Regions from separate parts of the Stenotrophomonas sp. Steno-Z10-HUANG genome, predicted to be linked through region 2. Evidence: riboswitches for the same ligand, from Rfam matches in the RefSeq annotation. Region 2 holds a riboswitch; the other holds the start of a gene.
What was found. Region 2 has a riboswitch for thiamine pyrophosphate ahead of thiC (phosphomethylpyrimidine synthase ThiC). Riboswitches for the same ligand answer to the same signal wherever they lie in the genome.
Positions count from the first base shown of each region.

Region 1 (15,412 bases), 230 kb from region 2:
GATCACCCCCAACGCAGCGTGGGAGCGGTGCCGCCATGCCTGAGAAAGGAATAGCGGGTGGCGGGATCGATCGTCTACGTCGGCATCAAAGCCGACACGAAACAGCCGGAGGGCGTCACCAAAAACGCCGAGATCACGGCCATATCGCGCTGTGAGCTCCTGTGCGGCATCAGGTGTGACGGTTGCAACGACACATAGTCCAGCCAGAGTGGTCGAAAGTCTCGCGGGGTCGTAGAAGGGAGCTCCTTGGCGGGGAAGGCTGACGACCACCACGGACATTGGTCGCGTAGGGCGCTCGATAAGGTTGATTAGCTCGTCCACCTCGTGAGGACGGTCCACTTCCCAGACGCTGCCATCGAGTGGTTGACCCGCTTCCTTCAACCCCAAGCCGCGCGCCATCATTCCGACTACCGCCGGAATGCCTGGACGATTCACCGGTTCCGTGTTGCCAATAGGAACAAGAACACTCAGCGTGCAGCCGAAGGCAGGCGCTTCTTCGCCCGGCATTTCAACGAGGACAAACTCAACCCGCCACTGTCGACCAGGGACTTGGCCGCAGGGATCATCGAGGCGCACAGCCCAAAGGCCTGGGGCTGATTCAATTGAAAGGGCTCGTGTACTTGTTTCGTCTTCTAAATACACGGGCCGATCGTTGCGGACCTGGCTAGGCCCAACATTCCAGCTCTTCTTCTTTTGCAGCCACTCCACGGCCAGATCGCGAGCTTCGGCGAGCTGGTCTTCCCCTGCCGCTGGCCGAAAACGACCAATTACCTGCATCAGCCGATGATATCGGCCAGGTTCCAACCTCAGAGATTGGGAAATGCTCCTGTTGCCGGTTGCACCGGGCGAAACACTCGCGTGTCCAACACTCATCCGATTTCTAGCCTCCCTGCCGTGGCGGGGCGCCACAGCTTCCCCATTCTAGTGTAGCTTTGCCGAATGTCATGGGCTGAATGGATACAGAGCGGCGCCGGGCTGCGAGGCTATCAGGCTTTGAACCGTTCCCGACGGTGCCACTGGAGGTAAATGGGGTGCGGCCGCCATGCGGGGTTGTCGGGAAGGATGAGCTTCTTCTCGGGGCGGATCAGCTTGTCCAGCCCGTCGGGCACGCCGTGCGGCGAGAGCAGGATGTCGTAGTCATCGGAGAAGCTCATCAGCCCACGATCAAACAGCCAGTGCGCCGTTCCGGTTAGCGCAATGCCGTTACGCACGGTATCTGGCCCATCGCTCTCGACCGGGCGGATATGGGCGGCCTCCACTTCGGGGCGGCCGCCGCCGTTGATTAGGCGCAGGCCGGTGACCGCGCAGGTCTTGTCATAGGCGCCGCGCACGTGGCGCCTGAAGCGCGCATCGCGGAACTTCCGGTTGATGACGTGTTGGACGATGGCGCGGGGTACGTACTCTGGCGGTGCTTCCTCCGCTAGGTCCACGTCGAGCATCGGCTCGTCCGGTATGGCGGCTTCCCACGGTTCCAGCTCGGCAGCGAACCCCGCCTGCACGATGGCGGCGAACTCGTTGAGTGGTAGGTTGCGCACCGAGCGCCCGAATGCGCCCTTGTTAGTACTCCCGTCGTCCTTCTTGAGTATGGATTCGTAGTAGTGGCCGTTCTCCCTGAAGGGGACAGCACGGTCGAACTCCATGAACTCGGAGATGCGCGCGTAGTAGTGGTCCGGTGAGCGCGGATCCGCCTCAACCGCGGTGAGCCGTGCCATGGCGAAATAGGCTTGGCGCCCTGTGGCGCTATGCGGTCCCGTGGTTCGGCGTGGCTCGTAGTAGAGGATGAAGTCGCCTATGGCGGCTTGCGCTTGCCTCAGATAGGTGGCTGGGAAATGGTAGTGGCGCTCGATTTGATCGTCGTAGGCAGAGCTTTCGGATGTGGTGAGTACCGCGTTGGTCATGTCTGCCCCCAATCATTTACCCCATTCAGGGTAGCAGGCGGGCGATGCGCCCATATCAATTGCAGCGCGCGCCATACGCTGGCCGGTTGCCGCTGGCGACGGCCTCGGCTTGCGTGGCGTACCGGCCTTGCTTGGTGGCGCCGTAGTAGCGCGTACCGGGGCAGTGGTAGACATGCGAGCCGGTATTGATCCAGACGCGGGTGGCGGCGGGCGCGGCGTGGGTGGCCGATTGCGTGAGCTGTTGGATGGCCTGCTGCCGGCCGGTGGCGGCCTCGCCGGGTGTGCAGGTGCGGCCATAGGCGGCGCGGTACCCATGCTGCGCTGCCTCGCGCTCGGACATGAAGCGGCCGCGTTTGGTGGCACCGTAATACTGCCCGCCGGGGCAGTGGTAAACGCCGGTGCTGGTGTTCACCCAGACGTCGGCGGCTGTCGCTGGCAGGGCCCAGGCCAGCAGGAATAGCAAGGCCAGTAACAGGGCGAGCTGCTTTGGTTGGTTCGTGTTGTCAGCCATGTCCCTGCCTGTCATCGCAAAAGGGGCACCGCAACAGTCGAAGAAACACTATTTGTGGCTACTCGCCGTCCTGTGCATTGGCTTCGGCCAGGAGCAGCTCGTAGGCCTGCACCCGGGCGCGGAGGTGCACCAGGTACCAGGAAAGTGCATAGGCGACGAGGATCCAGAAGGCCAAGGCACCTTGCACGAGGGTGATGTTGGCAAACGCGTTCCAGTTGCCCAAGCGCCAGTCCTTGAACTGCAGGTACAGCGCCACGAGCAGCGGCAGTACCCCCAACCGCTCCATTCCACCGGTGAACAAGCCCAGGCGCTCATGCATGGTGGTTCGCCGGTCACGGATGTAGCGCAGGCGCCGGCGGCGCTGTTCCAACGGAAAGGCGCGCACCTGCTGGACAAGTTGCTGGTACTGCGTATATCCCTCCTCGATCTCCCGCGCGTGTTCGCGGCGAGCCTCTCGGAACTGGCGCCACTCCCGGCGTATCCGCAGGCACAGCGAAGTGCCAAGGCCCAGGAGTTCTACGGCGAGCCCCAACTGGGTGACGACAACCCCGGCCTTCCCGGAAAGAACGCTGCCCAGCAACATGGCCAGCCCGGCACCGGCGATGCCGGCAATCAGCGACCAGCGTTCCCAGGCGCCGGCTTTGGGGCCATCCGTTCGCGCCAGGTAGTCATCCAGTGCCGCGTTGAGCGCGGGGAAGGTGAGCCCCTGCGGGGCTATTACCGCATCGACCGTGGGCGCCACCGTTGCGGTGGGCGTATTAGGTGCTGCTGGCGCGGGAACGGTATCCATACGATTCCTGGGGCATAAGCTGCCCCACACCATGCCCGATTGCCCCAGGTGGGTCGAGGTCTGCACCACGTTGCCCCTGCCCGCGGTTGCACATGAGGCTGTCGCGGGCGGCTCGGTACGGCCTGGGTGTGGACCGGTTTCTTTACGATTCCCGGTCGATAAATTCGGGGCCGGGCCCCTTGTAACATCCTGTTTCGCAAGGAATAGGCGCGGAGGAGTGCAGGCGGTTTCTTTACGATTCTGAAACGAAAAAGCCTGCGCAGCCGCCGTCTCACGGAGGCGCCCCCCCCTGCTTTCCGCCCGATCGCCGTGCGCCGGTGGGGCGATGCGCACCAGAATGATGCCCAAGGGGCGCATGTCGCTGTTCTGGAAACTCGGCTCTGATCCTGATGTCCCGATGAGTGTTCAAAGAACGCCAGCGCATGCCGATAGTAATTGCGGCATTGCACGCAATGCGTGCCGCCGCCATGGCGCGCGGCCTGTGAGCGGATACGTTCACTGCAACGAACGTTGCGTGCCGGCAGGTGAGCCACTCACCACTCGAATCTGCCCCCGGTCTTGTCCCTCCAACTTCGAACCACCCGATGATCGCAACCCTCCTGGTCGGCATGCTCTGCGTCCACCTGCTGTGCTTTGCCGTGATGTTCCTGCTCATCAGCCGGCGCCTGGAAGGCGACCGGATGGGGATGGAAGTGTTCGCGCTGGGCAACCTCATGCTGGGCGGGGCGTATGTGCTGCAGTTGCTGGAGGGTACGCAGGGCTGGGGCTGGATGAGCGTGACCAACCACATGCTCACGCTGTGTGCGCCGGTGGCGTATTGCGTGGGTGGGCTGCGCTTCTTCGGGCGTTCGGCGCCGCTGCTGCGGCCGTTGCTGGCCGTGGCGCTGGGCTACGTCGCCCTGCAGGGGCTGGCGCAGGCGGTCTGGGGGCCGGTGGGGCGCTATGCCCTGCTCGCGGCCACCTGTGCGGTGCTGTTCGCCGGCATGGTGCTGGTGCTGCTCCGTGGCATGCGCAGCTTCGCGCGGGATCTACGTGGCGAGATGGTGTTGTTCGTCTGCCTGATCAGCGGCATCAGCGTGCTCAACGCCATGAAGTTCGCCAAGCTGCTCGGGGGCGGGCTGGAGGCGCTGCGCATGGACAGCCAGTTCCAGATGGTCTTCTACGTCTACATGTGCTCGCTGGCGACGATTCTGCCGCCGTTGATCGTGTGGCTGGTGTTGCGGCGCATGAGCGATGCGCTGCGTGCCACGGCGGCGCGCGACCCGTTGACGCAGCTGCTCAACCGCCGCGGCCTGGATGCGGCGCTGAACACTCACTTCCGGCGCGGGGCTGGTACCGCGCATCTGCTGCTGATCGATATCGACCACTTCAAGCGCATCAACGACACCCATGGCCACCACATCGGCGATGCCGTGCTGTGTGGCGTCGCCGACGCCCTGCGCGGGGCGGTGCGCAAGGGCGACCTGGTCTGCCGGCTGGGGGGTGAGGAGTTCGCCGCCATCTGCCTGGAGTCCGACAGCGCGTCTGCGCTGCAGGTGGCCGAGCGTGTGCGCAGCGCCATCGAGCAGAAATCCATGTCGCAGGGAGCGCGCCGGAATGGGGTGCATTGCACGGTGACCATCGGCGTCTCGCACGGCTTCATCGGGGAAGCCTCGCTGGAGCAGGCCATGCGCCAGGCCGACGTCGCCCTGTACCGCGGCAAGAGCGCTGGCCGCAACCGCATCGAGCTGCACTGCGAACTGGAGCACTGAGTGCGGCCTCCCTTGGAGCGCCGCTACCCTTCCCTGTGCCAACCAGGGCGGCCTGTCGCCCGCCGGCGGCCACCCGTGCATCGATGGCCGCCGGCAAACGAGGGCGTTTGACGGGTCAGGGAAGCGATGCCGGCGCGTGTGCCCGAGCCCGTTTCTGCTCCTTCTTCCACGCATGCAGGCCGGTGGCCGCCAGCGCCACGAACACCAGGTACAGCGCGGCGGTGGCGTGCAGCGCTTTCACCAGGTACATGCCCACGTAGACCACGTCCACCACGATCCACAGCCACCATGCCGCGGCGTGGCGGCGCGCCTGCCACCACTGCGCCACCAGGCTGAGCGCGGCGAGCATGGCGTCCAGCCAGGGCAGGGCGGCGTTGGTCCAGGTGTGCATGGCCGCGCCCAGGGCCAGGCCGAAGGCCACGCCTATGGTCAGGTCGCGGGCGCCGGCTTGCATGGCCAGCGGGGCGATGGCGACGCGGCCGTCGGGCTTGTCCTGGCGGTGCCAGGTGGCCCAGCCGTAGCCCAGGAACGCGGCGAAGGCGCCCTGCAGCAGCATGTCCGAATACAGCCGCGCCTCGAAGAACACCAGCGCGTACAGGCCCACCGACACCAGCCCCACCGGCCAGGCCAGCATGCGCCGCTGCGCCATCAGCCACACGCCCAGGGCGCTGGCGATGACCGCCGACCATTCCAGCAGGGCCGGGTTCATAGCGCGAAGCTCACCGTCAGCCGCGCCTGCCGGGGGGCGCCCGGGAACAGGTAGTAGTCGCCCGAGCTGCTGCCGGTGTCGCGCCAGTAGAAGCGGTTGAACACGTTGTCCACGCTCAGGTTCCAGTCCAGCGTGCGGCCGTGCAGTTCATGCCTGAAGCGGAGGCCGGCATCGACCACGCCGTAGGCGGGGGCGCGCACGCGGCCGTCGGCGGTGGCCACGTTGGAAGACGCGAAGCGCCAGCCGCCGGTCACGCCCAGCCCGGGCACCCACGGCAGCGCGTAGTCGGCGTGCACGCTGGCGCGGGTGGTGGGCACGTTGATCAGCGGGTGGCCTTCGTAGGCCGGGGTGCCGGTGCCGCGCGCCCGCGCCCGCAGCACGCTGGCGCTGGCACTGAGCTGCAGGTTGTCGCCCACGCGCCCGCGCGCGCTCAGTTCCAGCCCGGTGTGGGTCTGTTGGCCTTCCTGCACGAAGGTGTAGCCGTAGTCGCTGGCGTCCGGTTTGGCGTACTGGAACGGCCGGCTGATGCGGAACAGCGCCGCGCCCAGGGTCAGCGCGTCGGTGGGCGTGTACTTGGCGCCCACTTCCAGCTGGCGTGACAGCACCGACGGCAGGAAGCTGCCTTCGTTGCTGGTCCAGAACGGCGCTTCCTGGCCCAGGGCGATGCCGCGCACGTAGCTGGCGTACAGGTTGAGCTGCGGGTTGGCACTCCAGATCAGCGCGGTCTGCGGCAGGAAGTGCGACACCCGGCTGTCGCGCTCGGGGTTGCCGCGCTTGTCCCAGGCGCGCTCGTCCAGGCGCACGAAGCGGCCGCCGGCGAGCCACTGCCAGTTGTCGGCCAGCTGCATGCGGTCCAGCACGAACAGCGCCTTCTGGCGGCTGTCCACGCGCCGCACGGAGGGGCCCGGCTGCAGCGGCGAGGGCTCGAACTGCGGCACCGCGGGGTCATGGATGTTGCCGGTGCCGACGTATGCGTTGACGTTGCGGCGCTTGTCCACGCTGCGGTGGAAGTAGTCGGCGCCAAGCACCAGCTGGTGCCCGACCGCGCCGGTGGCGAAGCGGCCGCGCAGTTCGGCGCGCAGCTGCTGGTTGCGGCGGGTGTCGTCGGGGCTGCGGTAGTCGTAGATGTCGTAGTCGCCGTTGGGCGCGAAGTAGTTGCCCGGCACGCTGCCATCCCAGCAGGCTTGGGCGTAGTAGCAGCCGTAGGCGAAGGCGACGTTGTCGTCGATCACCGAGCGGCTGTGGCTGGCCGACACGCGCGACTGCCACGCCGGGCTGAAATCGTAGGTGTGCAGTGCGCTGAGGTTGGTGCTGTCGATGCCCACCGGCTTCTGCCAGCGCTGGTAGCCCAGCATCTGCGTGCGGTCCACGTGCTGCGGCAGCGCGCTGGCGCCCAGCAGCTGGTAGCCCGAGGCCGAGCGCTGCGCGCTGGTCTGGTAGCTGGCGTCCACCTCCAGCTTGCCGCGTTCGCCGATCAGCCAGTCGGTGGCCAGCGCGTAGAAGTTGCGGCGGCCGTCGGCATGGTCGATGTAGGAGTGGCTGTTGTCCCAGGCGGCGTTGAAGCGCACGCCGATGCGCGGCGTCAGCCAGTGGCCCATGTCGATGGCGGCGTAGCGCGAGCCTTCGGCGTCGGTGCCCAGGGTGACGTTGCGCACCTCGGCCGGGCGCTTGCCCACGTAGTTGATGACGCCGCCCGGGGCGATCACCCCGGCGGCCAGCCCGGCCTCGCCCTTGAGGATTTCCACCTGCTGCACGTTCTCCAGCGCCAGCCGCTGTTCGCCGGCGATGCTCAGGCCGTTGAAGCGGTAGCCGGTGGCGGTGTCCAGCGCGAAGCCGCGGATGGCGACGTTCTGGTAGTAGCCCACCGGCGCGTAGCTGTCGCCCAGCGAGGCATCGTTGTCGGCCAGCTCGGACAGCGTGCGCACCACGCGGCGGTCGAGCAGCCCGCGGTCCAGCACGCTGATCGAGGCCGGGGTGTTCTTCCAGTCGCCACTGCCGAAGCTGTTGGACTGCGGCTCCTTTGCGCCGGGTTGTTTGGCCTGTACACGCACGGCAGCCAGCTCGGTGGGCGAGCGCTCGGCGGCGGTGTCCAGGGCGTGCGCGTGCAGCGGCAGGGCCGCGGCCAGCGCGGCGGTCAACAGCGAAAGGGAGGGGCAGCGGTTCATTCGTTTCGTCATCAGCCGTAGGGGGAGACGAAGCGAAGGCGCGCACGCGCGACCGGCCACTAAGGCGGTGTGCCTGCTGCTCAAAGCTCCCTACGCCGGTGCAAACCGGATCAGGTTCCAAGGGACTCTCTCAGCCTGGACAAGCCCAGGCACCCCCGCTTCAGGCGCGTATTTGACCACAAATGGCGCGGCTTGGCCCGTGGGTGGGTTGGGGGGTGCTTGCGCGCATGGGGCCTCGCATCTCGTAGATGCGGGGCTCGCCCCGCATGGAGCTCTCCCGGCGAAGCCCCGTACGTGCAGCCAAGGAGCTGGAAAGCTCTGCCATCGGACTGGACGCCGCCGCCAGCGAGTTGGACGCAGTAGAAGCGCTCCGGCGGACTGCGGGTTTGGTCACCGGCAGAGATCGGCCAGGAGCGGTCGTTCAGAACACCTGAGTTAAGCCGGGCCGATTTGTGGCCGAGGCGAAGTGATAATGTGCCACGCATTGACGCGGCAACGAAGCGATCGGCCTGAACGAATTGTTAGGTGGCAGCCGCGCGCCACCTGTCCTGTGAAACGCCAAACTGAAACTTTGCTTGGGCGAATGCTTCAGTGAGTGAGCTGTGCCAAGTGTCTCCATTGAATGCAGCTCCACCAGTTGACGAATTACTGATGAGAAGGAAACCTGATGAATCGTGGACTATTGTCAAGCGAACAGGAAAGACTCCGTTGTCAGTGATAGCAACGAAATCGTCAATCTCCAAGACTTCGCCTTGCATCATTGCCACTTAACCCCTGAATCAGGCCGCACCGTGAAGCGGCGTCGGCTTGAATGAACTGTTAGGGGGTGGTTAAACCACCCCGGAAACGATTGCCGCCGCAAGTATGCCGAATAGCAGGGCGGAGAACGCTGCGAGAATGGTTATGCCTAACACGCCGCGCTGCCAGCCCTTGAGCGAATCCCACTTTGCTGCAAGGTCGCGGAAGGGCACGCCAGTACCTGCTTGGCCTAGCCCAATCATGGCAAGCGCGACCGGAAGCGCGTAAAGCCAACCAAACGGTTTGAAGCGCCACAGATCATAGGTGACGGCTAGCCAGCCACCCACAATACTGACCGCCGTGCCGATAGCGAATGCCTGCAGGCCGGCTTTGCGAGTTGCGGAGATCACCACCTGCCCCCTGACGCTTGAGTTAAGCCGCCCCGTGAAGCGGCGTCGGCTTGAATGAATTGCTAGGTGCCAAGGCTAGCAAGTGCAAACACAAAAGCAACCGAGCCTGCGCCAAGTAAACCGTAGGTAGCCCAGAGAGGCATGCCCTGACCAAATGAGAAGGCAACGTATCCTTCCCGCGGGTCTCTCCCGGAGAGGATAGACACTATGAAGATGGCCAGAAGTGGCAAAACAGACGCAAGGCCGAAACCAAGCCCGAGTGGTCGCCAGTCGGTGTTGTCGAAGCCGCCGATCCGATACAGGGCGACACCGAAGATAAGGCCGAGAAAGAAGAGAGTGTTGGCCGTCCAGATAGCAGGACGATGTTGCCGAAGAAGCGCGTCGCGTGACTTTCCGTTGTGCCTTGAAGGCAGCCGACGAGACCAGCGAGAGGTGAGCCATGTGGCAATGATGCCACCAGTCACACCGCTAAGAACTGGACGTATCGACTCGAATTCCATTGGCACCTAACTACCGAATAGACGGACCCACGGGTCAGGTTATGCGACTTGTCTACAAAGCACCGTATGGCGAGCTTTTCTCTTGCGATACCTCGATCTTAGGGTGGCTTGGTTCGGCTAACAAGCCAGCGTATAACCGGATCCACCGATGGGCTCATTTATCACGGCAAGCTCGTTCCGGTAGCAGTACAGATGTCCGCCCTGGGTCGCTTGCCGCCGGCGCAGTGAAAGGACGCCCTACTCAGTTCGTCGGTATCGCCGGCCAGTGCAGCCGGCATCGGTGTTTGACCAACTCGACTGGGGATGTCCAGCCAACCGGCATTCCATAACCTTGTGCCGGGCAAGCCCGGCACCTACGGGTGTGGGTTCCCGCGGCGCCGCACTCCATGGGGCAGGTTTGCCTTGCATGGTCCGCACTCCGTAGATGCGGGGCTTGCCCCGCATGCGGATTCAGGCTGCCGCGTGCAGCGTCGCCAACAGCGCCTGGCCTTCGGCGCTGCCGAACCATTGCGCGTGGCCGAGCAGGAACGGTTGCCAGGCGACGTCGGCGTTGGCGGTGGAGCCGGTGACGCCTTCGAAGTACTCCACTTCGGACAGCGCGAAGTCCAGGTGCACCACCGGCAGCAGGTCCGCCAGCAGATGCATGCGCGCGGCGGACAGCGGCAGCAGCTGGCGATAGCCGTCGAGCAGCGCCAGTGCGATGTCGATGCGCACGGCCAGCGACTACGGCTGGCGCACCCCAGTGACCTTGCCATGCTCGATGCTGCCGAACAGGCCATCCGACACATGCGTGCCACTGAAGCGCCCGTCAGATACGTTCCCGACAAGCGAAGTGTATGCATCGCAGAGTTCGGACGACAGGAGGAGTTCAAGCCGGCCGTTTGAGTAAGTGTAGGCGGGTTGCGAGAAGGCCAAGCTGCCCGGAGAGACGACTACGGCCTTGAGCCAATCACCCGATTGGCAGGTCTTTGCAGGCTCCTTGGTGAGCGTGACTACCGGCTCCCGGACCCCGTCTTTCCCGGCCACACGAAACTGCCACCGACCCGTCACTTGGGCTGGCGCGGGCGCCAACACCGCGGCCTTCTTCGCGCCACCGGCTGGCATTGTGGAGCAGGCGGTGGCTGACCAGAGGAGAGCTGCAAGTGCGATGTAATTTCTCATGGCCGCCTAACTATCCAATAGCCGGACTCGTGGGTCCGGTTATACGACTTATCCATGGCGCATCGTATGGTTCGCTGCCGCCTTGATACAGCTTGAGCTTAGGGTTAATCGGGTCCGGCTAACAAGCCGACCGTATAGCCGGACCCGGCGGCAGGTTCGGCGACGGCACCCATGTCCGCGATGGGTCGCTTGCCGCCGGTGCAGTGAAAGGACGCCCTACTCAGTTCGCCGGTCAGTTCAACCGGCTTCGGTGTTCGACCAACTCGACTGGGGATGTCCAGCCAACCGGCATTCCATAACCTTGTGCCGGGCAAGCCCGGCACCTACGGGTGTGGGTTCCCGCGGCGCCGCGCTCCATGGGGCAGGTTTGCCTTGCATGGTCCGCACTCCGTAGATGCGGGGCTTGCCCCGCATGCGGATTCAGGCTGCCGCGTGCAGCGCCGCCAACAGCGCCTGGCCTTCGGCGCTGCCGAACCATTGCGCGTGGCCGAGCAGGAACGGTTGCCAGGCGACGTCGGCGTTGGCGGTGGAGCCGGTGACGCCTTCGAAGTACTCCACTTCGGACAGCGCGAAGTCCAGGTGCACCACCGGCAGCAGGTCGGCCAGCAGGTGCATGCGCGCGGCGGACAGCGGCAGCAGCTGGCGGTAGCCGTCGAGCAGCGCCAGTGCGATGTCGATGCGCACGGCCTGCGCGCCGCGTTCCAGCTCCAGCCAGGCGACCGCGTTGCGTTCGATGGCGGTGGCCAGGTCGAACAGCGCGCCGGTGGGCGAGGCCAGGCCGAAGTCGAGCACGGTGCTCACCGTGTCGCCCTGCCAGAGCAGGTTAGAAACGTGCCAGTCGTTGTGCGCCCACAGCCGCGGTTCGTCGCGCAGGCGCTCGGCCAGGCCCGCATGCCAGGGCAGCACGGTCCTGCGTAGTTGTTCCTCCCACGGAATGCGCGCCAGGTAGCGGGCAAGGCCGGGGCGGTTGTCCAGGTCGGCCTTGAGTGCGGCGATGGGGTCGTGGCTGCGGATCAGATCGTCGCGCGCCACCAGCAGGTGGGTGCCGCGCTGCGGGGCGTGGTAGCGGGTGGCGGCCTGGTGCAGGCGCGCCAGCATGCGCCCGGCGTCGCGTGCCTGGGCGACGTTGGTCAACGGTGTCCATGACACCGCGTCGCGGTACAGGTCCTCGCCGTTGCCCGGTGTGTGCAGTTCGTAGGTCCAGCCGTCGTGTTCGACCGCGGTGGCACCGTCGTGGTCGCGCAGCACCTGCACCACCGGCACGCCGGCGGCGGCCAGGTGCGCGATGAAGCGGTGCTCCTCGCCCAGCGTGGCGGCGTCGCGCACGCTGTGGTGGTGGCGCTTGACGAACACGCGCCCGGCGGCGGTTTCCACCAGCGCCGCGGCCGACAGCGGCCGCGGGCTGTGCCACTGCGCGGCGGTCGCGCCGCGCAGCTGCGCGAAGCGCCCGGCCAGCCAGGCGATCTCGTGCGGGGCGATGGCGGGCCAGTCGGCGGGCACCTCGTCGTTGTTGAGGCCCTGGACGCGGTGGGAGCAGGCGGTCATGGCGGGATAAACCGGTGATGCGGGGCGGTGCGGGGCGACAGGGTAGCGTGCGGCACGCCAGCGGGCGCGTGGGTGGCAGGGGAAGCGTTGATGCGGAGCCGTCGGGAAAGTGCGCTACACGACGTAGGAAGTTGCCGCACGGGACTGTAGGGAAACGACGCGCCGCAGTATCGGCGATCAGCCTTTCCCGTGCTTCCCGCGCCCGTACTGCTTGATCAATTCGGCCAGCGCGTCGTCCTCGGCGAAGAAGTACGCCACCGGTAGGTCGAGTACCTCGGCGATGCGCTGCAGGGTCTGCAGGTCGGGCTGGTGGACGCCGGTTTCGTAGCGGTTGACGCGGGTGCTGGCGACGAAATCGTCCAGCCCGGCCTTGATGCCGAGATTGCGCTGCGAAATGCCATAGGTCTCCCGCGCTTCGCGCAGACGCACGCTGTAGACGGGGAGCTCTCTCTTCTCGGACAAGGCCGTGTACATCCCGGGCTTCGGTGCATGGAAGCTTCCGGAAGGGCGCTTGACACCGATACTACGTTAAACGTAGTGTGCGCACCGGGTTAATGAATGAACGCAATGCGTGCATGTCGCTTCCGCTCCCTCGGCGGAAGCGCGGGCGGCAACGCAACCGCGCCGCGACGGCGCGCACACCGCCGCCGCACAGGGCCACGGGAAACACCACCTGCAATTCGTCCGCACCGCCGGTGCGCGCCGCTGCCATGGCGCGCGGCCGCTTGTGCGCCGGCATTGCGTGCCCGCCGCACCGGCCACCGTCCGGGCTGCGGGACAGCAGCACCGCAGCACCGAGTACCCACCATGGAAACCAAAGGACGCAGCATGAAGACCCGCGCTTTACGCAACGCCATTTCCATCGCCCTGTTCGCAACGCTCTATGGCCAGGCCGGCACCGCCCCGGCGCGCGAGGCAGGCGCGGCCCGCGCCGCGCCGGGCGCAGGGCAGGGCGCCACGCCGCGGCAGGCCCCGCCGGTGGACGAGGAAGCAGGGCAGGGCGCCGGTGCGCCGCGCGCGGCCGCCGCGGCGGCGACACCACCGGCCGACGCGACGACCGAACTGGAGACGGTGACCGTCACCGGCACCCGCATCCGCGGTGGCACCACGCCCTCGCCGGTGATCGCCATCGACAGCGAGCAGATCCGCCAGGAGGGTTTCAGTACGCTGGGCGAGGTGGTGCGCAGCCTGCCGCAGAACTTCAATGGTGGGCAGAACCCGGGGGTCGTCAGCGCGACCGGGTCGGGCAACCTCTACAACCAGAACGCGGGCGGTGGCTCCAGCCTCAACCTGCGTGGGATCGGCCCGGACGCGACGTTGACGCTGCTCAATGGCCGCCGCCTGGCCTATGGCGGGTTGATGCAGGCGGTGGACATCAGCGCGATTCCGCTCGCGGCCGTGGAGCGCATCGACATCGTCGCCGATGGTGCGTCCGCGATCTACGGCTCGGACGCGGTGGCCGGTGTCGGCAACGTGGTGTTGAAGCGCGACATGGACGGCGGCGTGGTCAGCGCGCGCTATGGACGCGCCGGCGACGGTGGCCTGGACACGCGTGAGTACGACGCGACCGCCGGCGCGGTGTGGAACGACGGTGGCCTGATCGCCACCTATCGCCATACCCGCATCGATCCGATCAATGCCAGCGAGCGGTCGTATACGCAGCACATGGCCCGGCCGTTCGTGCTCTACCCCGGTGGCACCACGCGCAGTGCGCTGCTGAGTGGCTACCAGTGGCTGGGCGAGAGCACCGAGCTGCGCCTGGATGCGCTGCGGACCGAGCGCGACCAGGTCTATTACCAGACTGGCCGGGGGCTCTACTACGACCAGCGGTCGGACGGCACGGCATGGTTCCTGGCACCGTCGCTGGAGATCGGCCTGGCGCACGGGTGGACCCTGCAGGCCGGGGCCGTGCGTGCGCGCGACCAGAACACCGGGCGGGCGTGGCTGGTGGCCAACGGCGGCGGCACGCCACGGCTGGTATCGGGGGTGTGCCGCTGCAATGAAAGCCGCTCGTATGAAATCAGTGCGGAGGGGCCGCTGCTGCAACTGGGCGCGGGCGAGGCCAGGCTGGCGGTCGGCGCGGGCTATCGCAGCAATGAGTTGGTCAACCGGAATCTCCTGGCCGGTACCCAGGCGCACAGCGAGGACAGCAGCAGGTTTGCCTACGCGGAAACCAGTGTCCCCCTGATTGGCGCCAGCATGGCGGTGCCGTTCGCGCGGCGGCTGGAACTGACGGCCGCCGCGCGGATGGAGGACTACGACAGCTTTGGCCGGGTAACCACGCCCAAGCTGGGCCTGATCTACGCGCCCGGCCGCGACGTCACGCTCAAGGCGTCGTGGGGCAGGTCGTTCAAGGCGCCGACGCTGAACGAGCGCTATGGCAACCTGGTGGCGTACCTGGTGCCACCGTCGATGATCGGCGGCACCGGCTATAGGGCCGATGACGCGGTGCTGCTGTCCTGGGGCAGCAACCCGCGGCTCGGTCCGGAAAGGGCGACCACGCGCAGCGTGTCGCTGGCGTTCCATCCGGAGCGCGTGCCCGGTTTGCAGGCCGACCTGACCTGGTTCGACATCGACTATCGCGAACGCGTGGTGCAGCCGTTCGCGGCCTTCGGCCAGGTGCTGAGCGACCCGGCGGTGGCCGAGTTCCTCGATTTCGCGCCCACGCGCGAACAGCAGGCCGCCCTGCTGGCCACCTACGCCGGTGGCTTCTACAACTGGACCGGCAAACCCTACGATCCGGACACGGTGGTGGTGATCGGGCGCGGCGAATACGTCAACGCCAGGACGCAGCGGATCCGGGGACTGGACCTGTCCGGGTCGTACGGGCGCGCGCTGGGCCGGGGCCGCCTGGACCTGCGTGGTTCGGCGAGCTGGCTGGACAGTGCCCAGCAGAACACGCCCGGGCAGGCAGCGTTCGACCTGGCGGGGACGATCTTCTATCCGGCCAAGGTGCGCGGCCGCCTGGGGCTGGTGTGGACCGCCGCTGGGTTCACGGTGTCCTCGTTCGCCAATCACACCGGTGGCGTGAGCTACCCGGCACTGCGCCAGGACCTGGCTTCGTTCAACACCTTCGACCTCGCCCTGCAGTACGCCACGGCGCGCCGCGGCGGCACCGGCCCCGGCTTCGAGATCGGGGTGTCGGTGCAGAACCTGTTCGATCGCGCGCCGCCGCTGTACCGGCCGCTGGCGCCGACCGACGTGCCGTACGACTCGACCAACGCATCGGCGATC
Region 1 covers NZ_JBWJPA010000001.1:95,547-110,958, forward strand. Annotated here, with positions in the region: gene AC06E6_RS00470 (hypothetical protein) at 1-777, opposite strand, end outside; gene AC06E6_RS00475 (HNH endonuclease) at 987-1,898, opposite strand; gene AC06E6_RS00480 (hypothetical protein) at 1,954-2,409, opposite strand; gene AC06E6_RS00485 (hypothetical protein) at 2,468-3,199, opposite strand; gene AC06E6_RS00490 (GGDEF domain-containing protein) at 3,784-4,950, shown strand; gene pnuC (nicotinamide riboside transporter PnuC) at 5,066-5,659, opposite strand; gene AC06E6_RS00500 (TonB-dependent siderophore receptor) at 5,656-7,824, opposite strand; TPP riboswitch at 7,895-7,991, opposite strand; gene AC06E6_RS00505 (hypothetical protein) at 8,655-8,972, opposite strand; gene AC06E6_RS00510 (hypothetical protein) at 9,035-9,472, opposite strand; partial or broken gene AC06E6_RS00515 (aminoglycoside phosphotransferase family protein) at 9,923-10,189, opposite strand; gene AC06E6_RS00520 (hypothetical protein) at 10,196-10,633, opposite strand; gene AC06E6_RS00525 (phosphotransferase enzyme family protein) at 11,054-12,178, opposite strand; gene AC06E6_RS00530 (helix-turn-helix domain-containing protein) at 12,356-12,640, opposite strand; gene AC06E6_RS00535 (TonB-dependent receptor plug domain-containing protein) at 12,986-15,412, shown strand, end outside.
Region 1: another riboswitch for thiamine pyrophosphate. It lies ahead of AC06E6_RS00500 (TonB-dependent siderophore receptor); the one in region 2 lies ahead of thiC (phosphomethylpyrimidine synthase ThiC).

Region 2 (15,412 bases):
AACGCGCGGCGGGCTGCTCCAGTTCCGCGCGGGCGGCGGCGACTTCCGCCTGCAGCGCGGCGATGCCGGCCGCACCCGCGGCCACGTCCGCGGCCTCGAGCGCCGCGCGCGCCGCGGCCACCCGCAGCGCACGCAGCGCCAGCGCCGCGGCGGTCAGCCCGGCCATCGCCGCCAGCGCCGGCGGCATCCGCTGGCCGTCCAGGCGCGACAGCGCATCGGCGGCCTGCGGCAGCCTGCCGAGCAGCAGCCAGCGGCGCGCCAGGATCAACCAGGCCTGCAGTGCATTGCCCTGGTCGCCGTGCGCCTGCAGCTGCGCCGCCAGCGCACGCAGCGGCGCCGGCGAACCGCCGAGCTCGCGCATCGCCAGCGCCACCTCCGCGTCGGCCAGCGCGCAGCGCGCCCGCGCCAGCCCCTCGTGCGTGCCGAAGCCGCGCCGCGCCCGGCGCAGCAGCCCGCGCGCGCGCGCCAGCTCACCGAGCCGGGCCATGGCGATCCCGCGCAGGGCCAGCGCCGCCGGGTCCTCGCGCAGCGCCACGTGGTTGAGCGCGGCCAGGACATCGCCGCTGGCCAGGGCGCGCGCGGAGGCGGCGATCAGCGAATCCATGCCGGCAGGCTACCCGTCCGTGCCCCGCCCTGCACCCGGCCGGCCCCGGCGGACCGGCGCCGGTGGCCGCGCCGCCTGGCGGGCTTTGGTGCGCCGCACCAGCGGCAGGCGTAGAATGCCGCCTTTCTGTCAAACGCACGATTCGGAGCAGCGCATGGGTCTGGAACTCGTTTCCGCGGGCAAGAACCCCCCGGAAGAAATCAACGTCATCATCGAGATCCCGAAGGATTCGGAGCCGGTGAAGTACGAAGTGGACAAGGAATCGGGCGCGATCTTCGTCGACCGCATCCTCTCCACGCCGATGCGCTACCCCTGCAACTACGGCTATGTCCCCAGCACCCTGTGCGGCGACGGCGACCCGGCCGACGTGCTGGTGGTGCTGCCGCTGCCGCTGGTGCCCGGTTCGGTGGTGCGCTGCCGCCCGGTGGGCGTGCTGAAGATGAGCGACGAAGCCGGCAGCGACGAGAAGATCCTGGCCGTGCCGGTGGCGAAGATCTTCAGCGGCTATGGCCACGTCGAGGACATCGCCCAGGTATCCAGCCACTGGCTGGAGCGCATCGGCCACTTCTTCGAGCACTACAAGGACCTGGAAAAGGGCAAGTGGGTCAAGATCGAAGGCTGGGGCGACGCCGCCGAGGCCAAGCGCATCCTGGTCCAGGCGCACGAGACCTTCGTGGCCAAGCAGGGCTGAGCCACGCTGGCGGCGGCGCCATGCCGCCGCCAGCGACGAGCATCACGTTTCATCCGCCCGGTGCATGACCGCGGCCGGGTGTTCCGCTACATTGACAGGCCGGGTTACCGGCCTGTTCCAGTTCGGCCGGACGGTTCCATTGGGGGAAATGTCTTGCGTATCCTGCTAGTCGGCGACGAAGCCAGCCTGTCGGCCGATCTCCTCGAGTACATCACCGACCTGGGCGAGGACTGGCAGGTCCAGAGCGCCCCGGACGGCAATGCCGCCATCGCCACGGTGGCGTCGAGCACGATCGACGCGGTGATCGTCGCCCCGGCGCTGCCCGACCTCACGCCTGCCACCCTGCTCGGCCAGATCCGCACCCTGCGCCCGGAAACGATCCGCATCGCGCTGATCGAAGCCGCGCAGAGCCAGCGCGCGCCCTCGGCGCGCATCATCGGCGTGGCGCATCGGTTCCTGCCGCTGCCGCTGTCGCCGGAAGTGCTGCTGGAAGCGCTGACCAGCCTGGAGGAACTGCGCGACCTGCTGGACAGCCCGCGGCTGCGCGCCGCCATCGGCCGCATCGAGAAGCTGCCGTCGCCGCCGCACCTGTACCTGAGCCTGATGCACGCGCTGGAAGAGGACGAGAACAGCGACGCCAGCGACATCGCCAAGCTGGTCTCGGCCGACCCGGCGATCGCCGCCAAGGTGCTGCAGCTGTCCAATTCCGCGTTCTTCAACAGCGGCCGGGCGATTTCCGACCTGCGCGGCGCGGTGACCCGGCTGGGCCTGTCCACGCTGCGCGACCTGGTGCTGGCCAGCGAGGTGTTCTCGGTGCCGTCGTTGTCCCCGGCCGAGCGCAACGCGCTGCAGGCCCGCGCCCTGGCCGCCTCGCGGCTGGCGGCGAAAATGCTGCCGTCCTCCAGCGCCGAGCTGGGTTCGACCGCGGCGTTGCTGGCCGACATCGGCCTGCTGCTGCCGGGCGTGCGCGACGCGCGCGAACCGGCGGCCGAGGGCGACGACCGGCCCGGCCACGACGAGGCCGGTGCCTACCTGCTGGGGCTGTGGGGGCTGCCGATGCCGATCATCGAGGCGGTGGCGTTTCACCTGCAGCCGCAGCGCTCGAACGTGCGCAGTTTCTGGGTCACCGGCGCGGTGCACGTGGCCACGGCCCTGGCCAGCGGCAATCCGGTGGACGAAGACTACCTGCAGCGCACCGCGGTGTTGCCGCGGCTGGAGGGCTGGCGCGAGATGGCCAGCGACCTCGCCGGGCTGTCCGCCATCGCCTGAGGCGGCCCCCGCCCTGCATACCCCGGAACGGCCGCATCTCCTGCGGCCGTTTCCGTTTCCGTTTCCGTTTCCGCGTCCGGCCTCCCGCTTCCGCACCTGTACGTACGGAAATTGCGGTCAAGGCGGCACTGGTAGCGTGCGACAGCGGCAACGGGCGCACGCGCGCATCCGCGCCAGCGCGGGCGGGCCGCGGACGCGTACGCTGCCTGCTGCCAACGGACTCCCCCGGTATGCGCAGGCGGCGCGCGCAAAGAAGAAGGGCGGGCCTTGCGGCCCGCCCTTCGTCGTGTTGCACAGGACTTCGATGGATCAGAAGCGCTGGGTGTACTTCATGTAGATGTAGCGACCGATGTCGAAGCCGCCGTAGTAGGCGAAATCGCTGTTCGGCGCCGAGTACTGCAGCGAACCACGGTGGTTGAACACGTTGTTCGCACCCAGGGCGATGGTGGCATCCCACGGCGCCTTGTAGCTGACCTGCAGGTCGTGGAAGGTGTTGGAACCGGTGCTGCGCAGCGGCTCCCACTCGCCATTGGCGTAACGGTCGGCCAGGTCGCACCAGCCGTCGGCCAGGCTGACGCAGCCTTCCTTCATGCCCGAGTAGTAGCGCGCGGTGTAGTTGGCACCGAAGTTGCCGTACTCCCAGTTCACGCCCAGGTTCGAACGCACGCGGAAGATGCCCGGGCTGCCGACGTTGCCGATGATGATGGTGTCGCCGGCCTTGTTCTGGCCGACTTCATCGTACTTGGCGGTGTAGGTGGTCTGCCAATCCAGCGAGATCTGGCCGATGGCCAGCTCCGGCAGGCGGTACTTGACACCCAGGTCATAGCCTTCGGTTTCCATCTGGCCCAGGTTGGCCAGGCCGTAGAACATCTCGCTGATGTGACCATCGGCGGCGCGCACGATGCCGGCGCAACGGCTGCTGTTGCCCAGCACGTAGCAGTCGCGCAGGATGCGGTCGACGCTGTCGGAGATGATCATGTCCTTGATCTGGTAGTTGTACCAGTCAAGCGAGATGTCCAGGCCCTGCACCCAGCGCGGGCTCCACACCAGACCCACGGTCTTGCTGGTGGAGGTTTCCGGCTTCAGGTTCGGGTTGGAACCGGAGATGAACTGATCCGGGGTGGCGCACGGCCAGGTGGTGCACGGAATCAGGCCCTGACCCAGCTGCTTGTAGTCCGGTGCGACGCCCGCGGCGGTGCAGGCGGCATTGCCGGCGACGCTGCCGGCCACGCCGACCGAGCACGGATCGGTGTACTTCTCGAAGCTCGAACCCAGGCCGCCGTACATGTTGTCGACCGACGGTGCGCGGAAGCCTTCGGCGTAGGTGCCGCGGACCAGCAGCTCATCCATCGGCCGCCAGGTCACGCCGAACTTGCCGTTCACGGTGCCACCGAAGTTGCTGTAGTCCGAGTAACGGCCGGCAACGTTGACGGTCAGTTCCTTGGCGAAGGCCATGTCGGCCAGCACCGGCACGTTCAGCTCGAGGTAGACCTCGTCCAGCTCGTACTTGCCGTTGGTGGTGGTCTGGCCCAGGCCGGTGTATTCGCCCGACTGCATGAAGGCGTCCGGCACGAAGCGGCCTTCTTCCTCGCGGTGCTCGACGCCGATGGCGAAGCCCAGGTCGCCTGCCGGCAGGGTCATGATCGAACCGGCCAGGTCAGCGGTGAACGACGTGGTCTTGGTCACGCCGGTGGTGGTGAAGGACGGGAACAGGAAGTTCTGCAGGTCCTTGTCGGCCAGCGAGCCCGGGCCGGCAACGCCGGCCGGCAGCAGCGGGTTCCACGCATAGCAGCCTTCGATCGGCTTGGCCGCGGTACCGCAGCGGGCAACGCCGTTGGCATCGATGAACGACGGGCCCAGGGCCTGGCGCGCGGCGATCAGGCTCATGTCGCCGTGGTTGGTCTTGGTCGACTCGTTGCGGTTGAACAGCGCACCGACGTTCCAGTCGAACGACTTGTCGGCGAACTCGAAGAAGCCGCTGATGGTCGGCGCGAAGCGCAGGGTCTTCAGCTTGCTTTCGGTGGTGCGCGGCATTTCCCACAGGCGGCGGCGGAACTCGACGTCCTGGCCGATCGGGTTGAACGCGCTGTCAGCCGACAGCGGGGTGCCGAACGACTGCGACTGGTACGGGTAACCGGCGATCTGCTGATCGGTGGTGCGCTCGTTGTACAGGATGTCGGCGTTGAACGACACGCTGTCGGTGAAATCGTAGTTGCCGTTCACGTAGACCGACTTACGCTCGATGCCGGTCTGCAGCATCATCTGCTGGTTGGCGTTGGCGTATTCGGCCGGGGTGATCGGGTGGTAGTCGTTCGGGTTGGTCGGATCGCCGCCCGGATTCAGCGTCTGCCAGATCGGGCTCTTGTCCTTGGTCGGCTTGCAGTCGCCGAACACGCGCGGATCGCACCACACGCCGTTCGGGCCGATCGGGCTCAGGTCACCGGCGGTGGTGTTGGGGCCCTTGCCGCCGTCACGGGAGAACCAGCGGTCCTTGGCCATCACCGGGTCCTGCTTGGAGTACTCGGCGGACAGGGTGATGCCACCGCGCTCGCCTTCCGAGCCCATGGTGAAGGAGTACTGGTTGGTTTCGCCGTCGCCCTCGCCGTACTGGCCCAGGTAGACCTGCGCTTCGGCGCCGTCGAAGCGCTTGCGGGTGATCACGTTGACCACGCCGGCGATGGCGTCCGAACCGTAGATGGCCGAGGCGCCGTCCTTCAGGACTTCGATGCGCTCGATGGCCGACATCGGGATCTGGCTCAGGTCCTGGTAGCCGCCCGTGGTGGCGCCCAGGCGCTTGCCGTTCATCAGCACCAGGGTGCGGTTGGCGCCCAGGTTGCGGATGTCGATGTAGTAGCCGCCCACGTTCTCACCGGAGGCCAGGGCCTCGGAACGGGAGATGGCCGGCGAGCCGGCCGAGGTCATGTTCTGCAGTACGTCGGCGACCGAGGTGAAGCCCTGCTTTTCCAGGTTCTCGCGGCTCAGGGTCAGGATCGGCTGCTGCGTCTCCATGTTGGCGCCGCGGATGCGCGAGCCGGTGACTTCCAGGCGGTCCAGCGTGGTGGCGCCGGCAGCGGCGTCCTGCGCGGAGGCGAAAGCGGGGGTCAGCGCAATGGCGATGCCGGCCGGGAGCAGGCCCAGCCGCACTGCGGGAGTACGAAACTTCATGAATCTCTCCGGTTACGTTAGTGGTGTGTTAAACACCCCTGAACGTTACGTTCGTACCGAAGCCATGGGTTTGCGCGAAGCAGTCGCAAACTTTGCCGAATGTGGCGGGAGGCTGGCGCACGCCGCTTCGCGGTAGCGGCTGGCAGGAACCCCGAAACGCGCGCGGAAGGCCCGGGCGAAACTGCAGCAGTTGTCGAAGCCACTGGCCGCGGCGACCTCGCTGATCATCATGTCGGTATCGCGCAGCAGCTGGGCCGCGCGCTCCAGGCGCAGGCGCGCGGACAGCGACTGCGGGCTTTCCTCGTACAGGCTCTGGAAGGTCTTGGACAGGTACCAGCTGGAGAAGTTGGTCAGCTCGGCCAGCTCGCCGATGCGCACCACGCGGTGGCTGTTGCCCTCCAGGTACATGCGCGCGCGCTGCATGCGGCCGAACACCTGGCGCTTGCGCAGGCGCGAGCGCCCCGGGCAGCGCTGCACGCCCTCGGAAAAGTCGCGCTGCAGCGAGGCCACGTGCAGCAGCAACGGTCGCAGCACGTGGGAACCGGGCTCGCGTGCCCGGGCCTCGCGCCACAGGCCCAGCGCGGTGCGCGCCTCGGCCCGGCTCATCACGCCGTGGCCGGCATACAGGCCGCTGTCGGCCAGATCACCCAGGGTGCGCAGCGCAGCGGCGTCCAGCGCTACGCCGATGCACAGCCCGTCGCGGCTGGCCTGGATCAGCGGGCGCGAGTCCTTCTCGAACGCGATCCACTCGCGCTGGCGCAGGCGGAAGCGGCCTTCCCTGGATTCCACCCAGGCACTGCCGCGCAGCTGCATCCACACCGTGAACACCGTGCCCGATGTCTGCAGGCTGCCCAGGCGGGCGACGCCCACGCAGTTCGGGCGCGGACCGTCCTCCGGCTGCTTCTCGAACGAAACCGACTGGCCGCGATCGACCCAGGCCACCTGTCGCATGACTCACCATCATTTGCCTTCAATGGCCGATGGTTTTGCCAACTCTGGCGGCAGTCGTCAGGAAGTTGCGACGAGAACCTTCCGAATTCTTCCGGAACCGCGAACGAAGAAATCACGAATCCGGTTTTCCCAACAGGGGCAACCACTTGAGCACGCCCAGCGAGGGTCGCGAGGGTGCTTCGGGGACCGGCATGATGCCGATGTCGGTGCCATCGGACACCGCCAGCGGCACGTATACCGCGGCGCCATCGGGCGCCACGCTGAACCCGTTGGTGGCGGCCGCGGCGCGTGCCTCGAGGCAGCGCGGCGGTTGTGTCTGGTCGAGCCGGCTCAGCTGCACCGAGCATCCGTCATCCTGGCGCAGGTACGCGACCGCGCCATCGCCGCCCAGGGCCCAGGTGCGGAAGCGCCAGCGGGTCGGCACCTCCCCGCTGAGCTCATGGAAACTGCCCGGCGCCAGCGCGGCATCAGCCGACCACAGCCCGCCTTCGGCCAGCCGGGTGAACAACACCCGCTGCGTCGCGCGGTCGTAGCGCACCTGCGACACGCCGGCCACCTGCGCGACCCGCCGCCACTGGCCGCCGCCGCGGTCGAACAGGGACAACGTGGCCGGGCCGTCGCCCTCGCTGCCGATCACGAACACCAGATGCGGGGCGGGGCCATAGACGGCCTGCAGCGGTTCGGCAACCGGCACCGGCAGCCGCTTCCATTGCCCCTGCTCGGGCACGACTTCGTAGATGCCGGGCCGGCCGTCGTCGTCACGGCCGCTGACCAGCACCTGGCGGCTGTCGGGCGACCAGTCCGGTGACTGCCGCGCCTCGGGGCGGAAGCCGTCCACCGGGCGCAGGGAATCGGACTGCCCCAGCCGCGCCCACCACAGCGCGAACGCACCGGAGCGGTTGGAGGTGAACACCAGTTGCTGGCCGTCGGGCGCGATCATCGGCTGGGCATCGCGCCCGGACGACGCGAACAGCCGTTCCTTGCGTCCGGGATCGTCCAGCGGGACACGGAACAGGCCGAACTGCGGCGCGCGGTGCATGAAGGCGAGCAGCGTGCCCATGCCGGCCACGCTGGGACTCTGCGCGTCATCCACGCCCAGGTCCTTGAGCAGGCCCGAACGCAGGTCCACCTGGTACAACCGCGATTCGCTGTCTATGCGCCGCCCGAACACGATGGCGTGCTCGCCCAGCCAGGCCCAGCCGCGCATCTCCGCGCTGCCGCTGGTGACGCGGCGGGCGTCGCCGCCATCGGCGTCCATCACCCACACCGCGCCCAGCTGCGGGTTGCGGGTGAATCCAAGCTGGCGGCCGTCGGGCGAGTAGCGCGGCGCGTAATCGAAGTCGCCTTCGCCCCGCGTGTAATCCAGCACCGTCCAGCGTCCCGTTGCCAGGTCCAGGGTGCGGATGCCGGGCGCACCATGGGGGCCGGTCATCGAGCCGAATACCAGCCCGCGCCCATCCGGCGTCCAGCTGAAACTGAGCATCTCGGCGCCATCGCAGGCGGTGGCGCGGCGCGCACTGCCGCCGGTGGCGCCGACCACCAGCACCTCGCAGCTGCCGCCGGCCGCGAACCGTGCGAACGCGATCTCGCGCCCATCCGGCGACCACGCCGGGAACCGGTCCATGGCACCCGCGGGCCCCTTCACCAGCGTCGCCGACGTGGTGCTGCCGGTGCTCTGCACCTTGAGCGTCGAACCGCCATCGCTTTCGTCGGCAAAGGCGACCAGCGCGCCATCGGGCGACAACGCCGGGAACGTGCCGAATCCCTGGCTGGCGGTGATCAGGCGGTACGGACGCTGCGGACTGCCGATCACGCCGGTACCGTCGGCCGTGACCGCGTCCGGCGCGGGCGCGGCGACCGGGCGCTGCCACAGCAGCCAGGCCATCGTCAGCGAGCTGCACAACAGCAGCAGGCCCACCACCAGCAGCAGGCGACGCCGTGCGCGGCGCCAGAATCCGGCGGCCCTGGCTGCATCCGGCAGCGCCGCGGTGCCCGCCGCATCTGCCGCATCTGCCGCATCCACCGGCTGCGCCAGCGCGTCGGCGGCCGGCGAAGACGCTTCTTCCTGTTCCTGCGCCCACGCCACCGGCGCGCGCAGCCGATAGCCGGTCTTGGCGATCGTTTCGATGTACTCCTGTCCCTGCGGGAACGCGCCACCGGCGGACAACGCCTTGCGCAGCTGGGTGACCGCCTGGGTCAGTACGTCGTTGGTCGGCAGGGTGTCGGGCCACACCTGCGCGAACAGTTCATCGCGGGTCACCACATTGCCGGCGCCACGCGCCAGCACCAGCAGCACGCCGATCGCCTTGGGCGTGAGCCGCACGCTGCGACGGGCGCCAGGCGCATGCACCTCGCGCGATGGCAGGACGACCAGGCACTCGCCGATATGCAGGCGTTCAGTGGGGGAAAGAGCGCTGTTGATGGGTTCCATGCCGGTCAGGGATTGAATCGCTGGAGGGCATCGTCCTGTGCCCGCCCCCTGGTGGTGTTGCCGCCAGTGAACCGCCAAATTCCGCAAATGGCGTCAACGCAAAGAGCAAATGTTTCAAGGCGCGCGGATATTAGCCTATGGCAGTTACCCGTGTACCCATGCGGGACGACACCAGGCTCTCTCTCGCCGACGCAATCCACATAATCCGTTTCAGAATTCGCGCCCCAGGGCGCGATTTTTTTATCTGCCGTTCATTCTTCGGCAAACGCCCCGGCACGCTGCAATCACGCAAACCCGCGTGATTGCAGCGTGCGCGGCCAATACGCGCCGCCGCACCGTTGTCACCGGCGCGGGCAATTCAACAAGCTGAAGAAAACATAAAGACAGATTCACGCCACTGCGCCCGTCCGCCGCGTGCGGGCGGGCGCGGCGGCGATCACCGCCGTGCCCGCGCGGGCACCGGCGCATCACTCGGCGCGGTACACCTGCGCACCCTGCGCGCGGAATGCCCTGGACTTCTCCTCCATTCCGGCCGCCAGCGCGCCGGCGGCGTCCAACCCGCGTTCGGCCGCGTAGTCGCGCACATCCTGGGTGATCTTCATCGAGCAAAAATGCGGGCCGCACATCGAGCAGAAGTGGGCGAGCTTGTGCGCCTCCTTCGGCAGCGTCTCGTCGTGGAATTCCCTGGCCTTGTCCGGATCCAGGCCGAGGTGGAACTGGTCCTCCCAGCGGAACTCGAAGCGCGCCTTGCTCAGCGCGTTGTCGCGCACCTGCGCACCGGGATGGCCCTTGGCCAGGTCCGCCGCGTGCGCGGCGATCTTGTAGGCCATGATGCCGTCGCGCACGTCCTGGCGGTTGGGCAGGCCCAGGTGTTCCTTCGGCGTGACGTAGCAGAGCATCGCGGTGCCGTACCAGCCGATCATCGCCGCGCCGATCGCGCTGGTGATGTGGTCGTAGCCCGGCGCGATGTCGGTGGTCAGCGGCCCGAGCGTATAGAACGGCGCCTCGCCGCACTCGCGCAGCTGCTTGTCCATGTTCTCCCTGATCAACTGCATCGGCACGTGGCCGGGGCCTTCGATCATGGTCTGCACGTCGTGCTTCCACGCGATCTTCGTCAGCTCGCCCAGCGTCTCCAGCTCGCCGAACTGGGCCGCGTCGTTGGCGTCGGCGATGCAGCCCGGGCGCAGGCCGTCGCCGAGCGAGAAGGCCACGTCATAGGCCTTCATGATTTCGCAGATCTCCTCGAAGTGGGTGTAGAGGAAGTTCTCCCGGTGGTGCGCCAGGCACCATTTGGCCATGATCGAGCCACCGCGCGACACGATGCCGGTGGTGCGCGCGGCGGTGAGCGGCACGTAGCGCAGCAGCACGCCGGCGTGGATGGTGAAGTAGTCCACGCCCTGCTCCGCCTGCTCGACCAGGGTGTCGCGGAACATTTCCCAGGTCAGTTCCTCGGCGCGGCCATCGACTTTCTCCAGCGCCTGGTAGATCGGCACGGTGCCGATCGGCACCGGCGAATTGCGGATGATCCATTCGCGGGTTTCGTGGATGTGCTTGCCGGTGGACAGGTCCATCACCGTGTCGGCGCCCCAGCGGATCGCCCAGACCAGCTTCTCCACTTCCTCGGCAATGCCCGAGGACACCGCGCTGTTGCCGATGTTGGCGTTGATCTTGGTGAGGAAGTTGCGGCCGATGATCATCGGCTCGCATTCCGGATGATTGATGTTGCACGGCAGGATCGCGCGACCGCGGGCGATTTCGTCGCGCACGAATTCGGCGGTGATGCGGGGCGGGAGGGCGGCGCCGAAGTGCTCGCCCGGGTGTTGCTTCAGCAGCTGCGCGTCGCGCACCTCGTCCAGCCGCTGGTTCTCGCGGATCGCGACGAACTCCATTTCCGGGGTGACGATGCCACGCCGCGCGTAGTGCATCTGGGTGACGTTGGCACCGGCGCGCGCACGCCGCGGCAAGCTGCGCGCGGGGAAGCGCACCGCCTCCAGCGCCGGGTCGCACGCGCGGCCACGGCCGAACGTCGAACCCAGCTGGGCCAGGCATTCGCTGTCGCCGCGTTCCTCGATCCATGCGCGGCGCAACGCCGGCAACCCGGCGCACAGGTCGATGCGCGCGTCCGGGTCGGTGTAGGGGCCGGACGTGTCGTAGACCGTGACCGGCGGGTTGTGCTCGCCCCCGAACAGGGTCGGCGTGCGGGTCAGCGCGATCTCGCGCATCGGCACCCGCAGGTCCGGGCGCGAGCCGGGCACGTGGATCCTGCGCGAGCCGGGGATCGGCTGCGTGAGCGATCCGGAGAGTTGCTGTGCCTGCTGCTGCAGGGCGGAAAGCGATGCATTCATCGGGCGTCGTCCTGTTGGAGGCCCACGCGGATGCACGGGCCGGACGAAGCGAAGGCGCGCCGCCACCGGCGCATGGACGCAGCCTGGGCAGGCGTCCACGCACGGCAACATTGCGAAGCTTCCCTACGCCGGTATCAACCGGATCAGGTTCCAAGGGACTGTCTCAACCGTGGCGTCAACGCCGCGGTACCCCCGCTTCGGGCGGCATTAGAACACGAAGCGGCCAGCCGGGTGGAACGCGCCGCCGGCACGCCACCGGCGCGGGTCGCGTGGCGGCGACGCGGCGGGCACTAACGGATTCGTGACGTCGGGTTCAGTAGGATGCGCCGCTGCCGCCGCCAGGCGGCCCCGTGCCGCCATGCCGGCCTCCCTCCTTCCGTGTCCGCGGGCAACCGGTTACGCCATGACCGGCGCCGCGGCGACCGGTTCCGCTGCAAGCCCTGGCTCGCTCCCCATCCCCAGATCGGAGAAGCTCCTCCATGGTGTTTCGTGTTTCCATCGCGCTGGTCGCCGCCCTGGTGCTGCTGGCCGGCATCGCCCCCGGCCCCTTCAACGACGTGGTGCAGGCCGTGCTGGTCGACGTCGTGCGCAGCGTCGGCTGGCTGTACCTGCTGATCGTGTTCCTGACGCTGACCTTCCTGCTGTACTTGGCGTTCGGCCGTTTCGGCAACCTGCGCATCGGCGGCGAGGACGCCGAGCCGGACTTCTCGCGCGCCAGCTGGCTGGCGATGCTGTTCGCCACCGGCATGGGCATCGGCCTGGTGTTCTGGGGCGCGGCCGAGCCGATCTCGCATTTCTCCAAGCCGCCCGAAGGGCTGCCGCCGCAAAGCGTGGACGCGGCGCGCGCGGCGATGCGCTACGCCTTCTTCCACTGGGGCCTGCACCCGTGGGCGATCTACGCCCTGATCGGGCTGGCGATGGCGTGGTTCCAGTACAACCGCAACGGCCGCGGCTTGATCAGCGACATGCTGCAGCCGCTGATCGGGCGCCACCACCGCGGCGCCATCGGCCACGCGGTCAACATCGCCGCGGTGGTGGCCACCGCGATCGGCGTGGCCACCACGCTGGGCTTCGGCACCATCCAGATCGCCGCCGGACTGCAGCGCGTGTTCGGCATCCACGCCACCGTCGCGGTGCAGCTGGGCATCATCGCCATCGCCTTCGTGCTGTACATGGCCTCGACCCTGAGCGGCGTGGACCGTGGCATCAAGTGGCTGTCCAACTGCAACCTGCTGCTGGCCGCGCTGCTGCTGGCCGCGGTGCTGGTGCTGGGGCCGACCGGCTTCATCTTCGACACCTTCACCACCACCCTCGGCGCCTACCTCAACCAGCTGGTGACCATGAGCCTGCGCATGTCGCCGTTCTCGGGCAGCACGTGGGTGGCGGACTGGACGATCTTCTACTGGGCCTGGTGGATCGCCTGGGCGCCGTTCGTGGGCGCGTTCATCGCCCGTGTGTCGCGCGGGCGCAGCGTGCGCGAGTTCGTGGTCGGCGTGGTGCTGGCGCCGACGCTGCTTGGTTTCGTGTGGTTCTCAGTATTCGGCGGCAGTGCGCTGTGGGCGCAGATCAGCGGCCACGCCGACCTGCTGCAGGCACTGGGCAACGGCTATGAGACGGTGCTGTTCGCGCTGTTTGACAGCCTGCCCGGCGGCTTGCTGCTGTCGGGCATCGCGCTGGTGCTGCTGGTGATCTTCTTCGTCACCTCGGCCGATTCGGCGGTGCTGGTGCTGGCCAGCATGTCCACCGACGAAGCCGGCGATCCGCCGCCGGCGCGCAAGGCGGTATGGGGCGTGGCGGTGGCGCTGATCGCCGCGGCCCTGCTGCTGGCCGGCGGGCTGGACGCGCTGCAGGGCATGATCACCATCGCCGCGTTGCCGTTCGCGCTGCTGATGGTGATGGTGATGGTATGCCTGTACCGCGTGCTGGACCTGGAGTACCAGCTGGAACGGCGCCGCGCGCAGCGCGCGCGGCATGCCGTGCAGGCGTGGATCGAACGCGAGATGGCCGCGCAGGAAGAGGCTGGAGAGCAGAAGTGAGCGGGGCGGCGGAGTGAGTTGAAGCCAAGGAGTGAGTGAACAGGAGTGAGAAAAGGCAACAGCGGCTCCGCGGTTGCCTGCCATCTCCGCATCATTCCGTCATTGCCGCCCAGGCGGGAAGCGCCTTCCAACGAACGCATGCCTGGTAATGACGGTATCCAGGCCTTTTCTCACTCCTCTTCACTCACTCCTGGCCTCATCAATAGCCCGCGGCCTGGCCGTCCTTGCGGCTCTCCGACGCACCGTAGTACACGCCGGTCGCCGGGTCGCGCATGATCGCCTGGTAGCCGCCGTACGGGCCGTCGGCGAACACCACGCGATGGCCCTTGCGCATCAGCGCGCGGATGGTCTCGTAGGGGAAGCCGGTTTCCAGGTTGACTTCGCCGCCGTCGCGCATCGCCGTGCCCTGCCCGGTCGGTTCGGTCGAGCCCTCGTGCTGGATGCGCGGCGCGTCGCCGGCTTCCTGCAGATTCATGCCGAAGTCCACCAGGTTCATCACGATCTGCGCGTGGCCCTGCGGCTGCATCGCCCCGCCCATCACCCCGAAACTGGCGAACGGCTTGCCGTCCCTGGTGATGAACGCCGGGATGATGGTCTGGAACGGGCGCTTGCCCGGCGCGTAGCCGTTGGGATGGCCATCCTGCAGCACGAACATCTCACCCCGGTCCTGCAGGATGAAGCCCAGCCCCGGCGGCGCCATGCCGCTGCCCATGCCGCGGTAGTTGGACTGGATCAGCGAGACCATCATGCCGTCGGCATCGGCCACGGTCATGTAGATGGTGTCGCCCTCCTCCAGTTGCCTGGGCGTGCCCGGCTGCGCCTCCTTCAGCGCCGTATCCATGGAGATCAGCGCGCGCCGCTGCGCCGCGTAGTCCTTGGACACCAGCCGCTGCACCGGCGCCGGCGAGAACGCCGGGTCGGCATAGAAACGCGCACGGTCGGCGAAGGCCAGCTTCTTGGCCTCGACGAACAGGTGCACGTGCTCGGGCGAGCCGAACGCGATCTTCGTAAAGTCGTAGCCTTCCAGGATGTTGAGGATCTGCAGCGCGGCGATGCCCTGGCTGTTGGGCGGCAGTTCCCACACGTCGTAGCCGCGGTAATTGCTGCTTACCGGTTCGACCCATTCGCCCTGGTGGCTGGCCAGGTCCGCATACGACAGGAAACCGCCGTTGGCCTTGAAATAGGCGTCGATGGTGCGCGCGATGTCGCCCTTGTAGAACGCGTCGCGGCCGCCGTCGGCGATCTTCTGCAGGGTGTCGGCCAGGTTCGGGTTGCGCCACAGCTCGCCCTTGCGCGGGGCGCGGCCATCGACGGTGAACTGTTCCTTGAAGCCCGGGTACGGCGACAGCCGCGGCACCGAACGGTCCCAGTAGTAGGCGATCACCTCGGCCACCGGGTGGCCGTCGCGCGCATAGCGGATCGCCGGGGCCAGGTTGTCGGCCATGGGCTTGCGCCCGAAGCGCGCGTGCAGCGCGAACCAGCCATCGACCGCGCCCGGCACCGACACCGGCAGCGGCCCGGTGGCGGGAATCTCCTTGAGTCCGCGGCGCTGCAATTCGGCCAGGGTCAGCGACTTCGGCGAGCGGCCCGAGCCGTTGTAGCCATACAGCTTCTGCGTCTTCGGGTCCCAGACGATGGCGAACAGGTCGCCGCCGATGCCGTTGCCGGTCGGCTCCATCAGCCCGAGCGCGGCGTTGGCGGCGATCGCCGCATCCACCGCCGAACCGCCGGACTTCATCACGTCCAGCGCGATCTGCGTGGCCAGCGGCTGCGAGGTCGCGGCCATCGCGTGCGGCGCGATCACCTCCGAGCGGGTGGCGAAGCCCGGCCCGGTGATGCGGTCGGCGGCATGCAGGGCGGGAACGGCGAGGCAGGACAACAGCAGCAGCGGCAGGCGTTTCATCGGCGGGACCGGCAACG
Region 2 covers NZ_JBWJPA010000001.1:326,924-342,335, reverse strand. Annotated here, with positions in the region: gene AC06E6_RS01535 (helix-turn-helix domain-containing protein) at 1-604, opposite strand, end outside; gene ppa (inorganic diphosphatase) at 759-1,295, shown strand; gene AC06E6_RS01525 (HDOD domain-containing protein) at 1,449-2,564, shown strand; gene AC06E6_RS01520 (TonB-dependent receptor) at 2,874-5,729, opposite strand; gene AC06E6_RS01515 (helix-turn-helix transcriptional regulator) at 5,775-6,680, opposite strand; gene AC06E6_RS01510 (winged helix-turn-helix domain-containing protein) at 6,793-9,111, opposite strand; gene thiC (phosphomethylpyrimidine synthase ThiC) at 9,579-11,456, opposite strand; TPP riboswitch at 11,559-11,660, opposite strand; gene AC06E6_RS01500 (BCCT family transporter) at 11,936-13,492, shown strand; gene ggt (gamma-glutamyltransferase) at 13,692-15,395, opposite strand.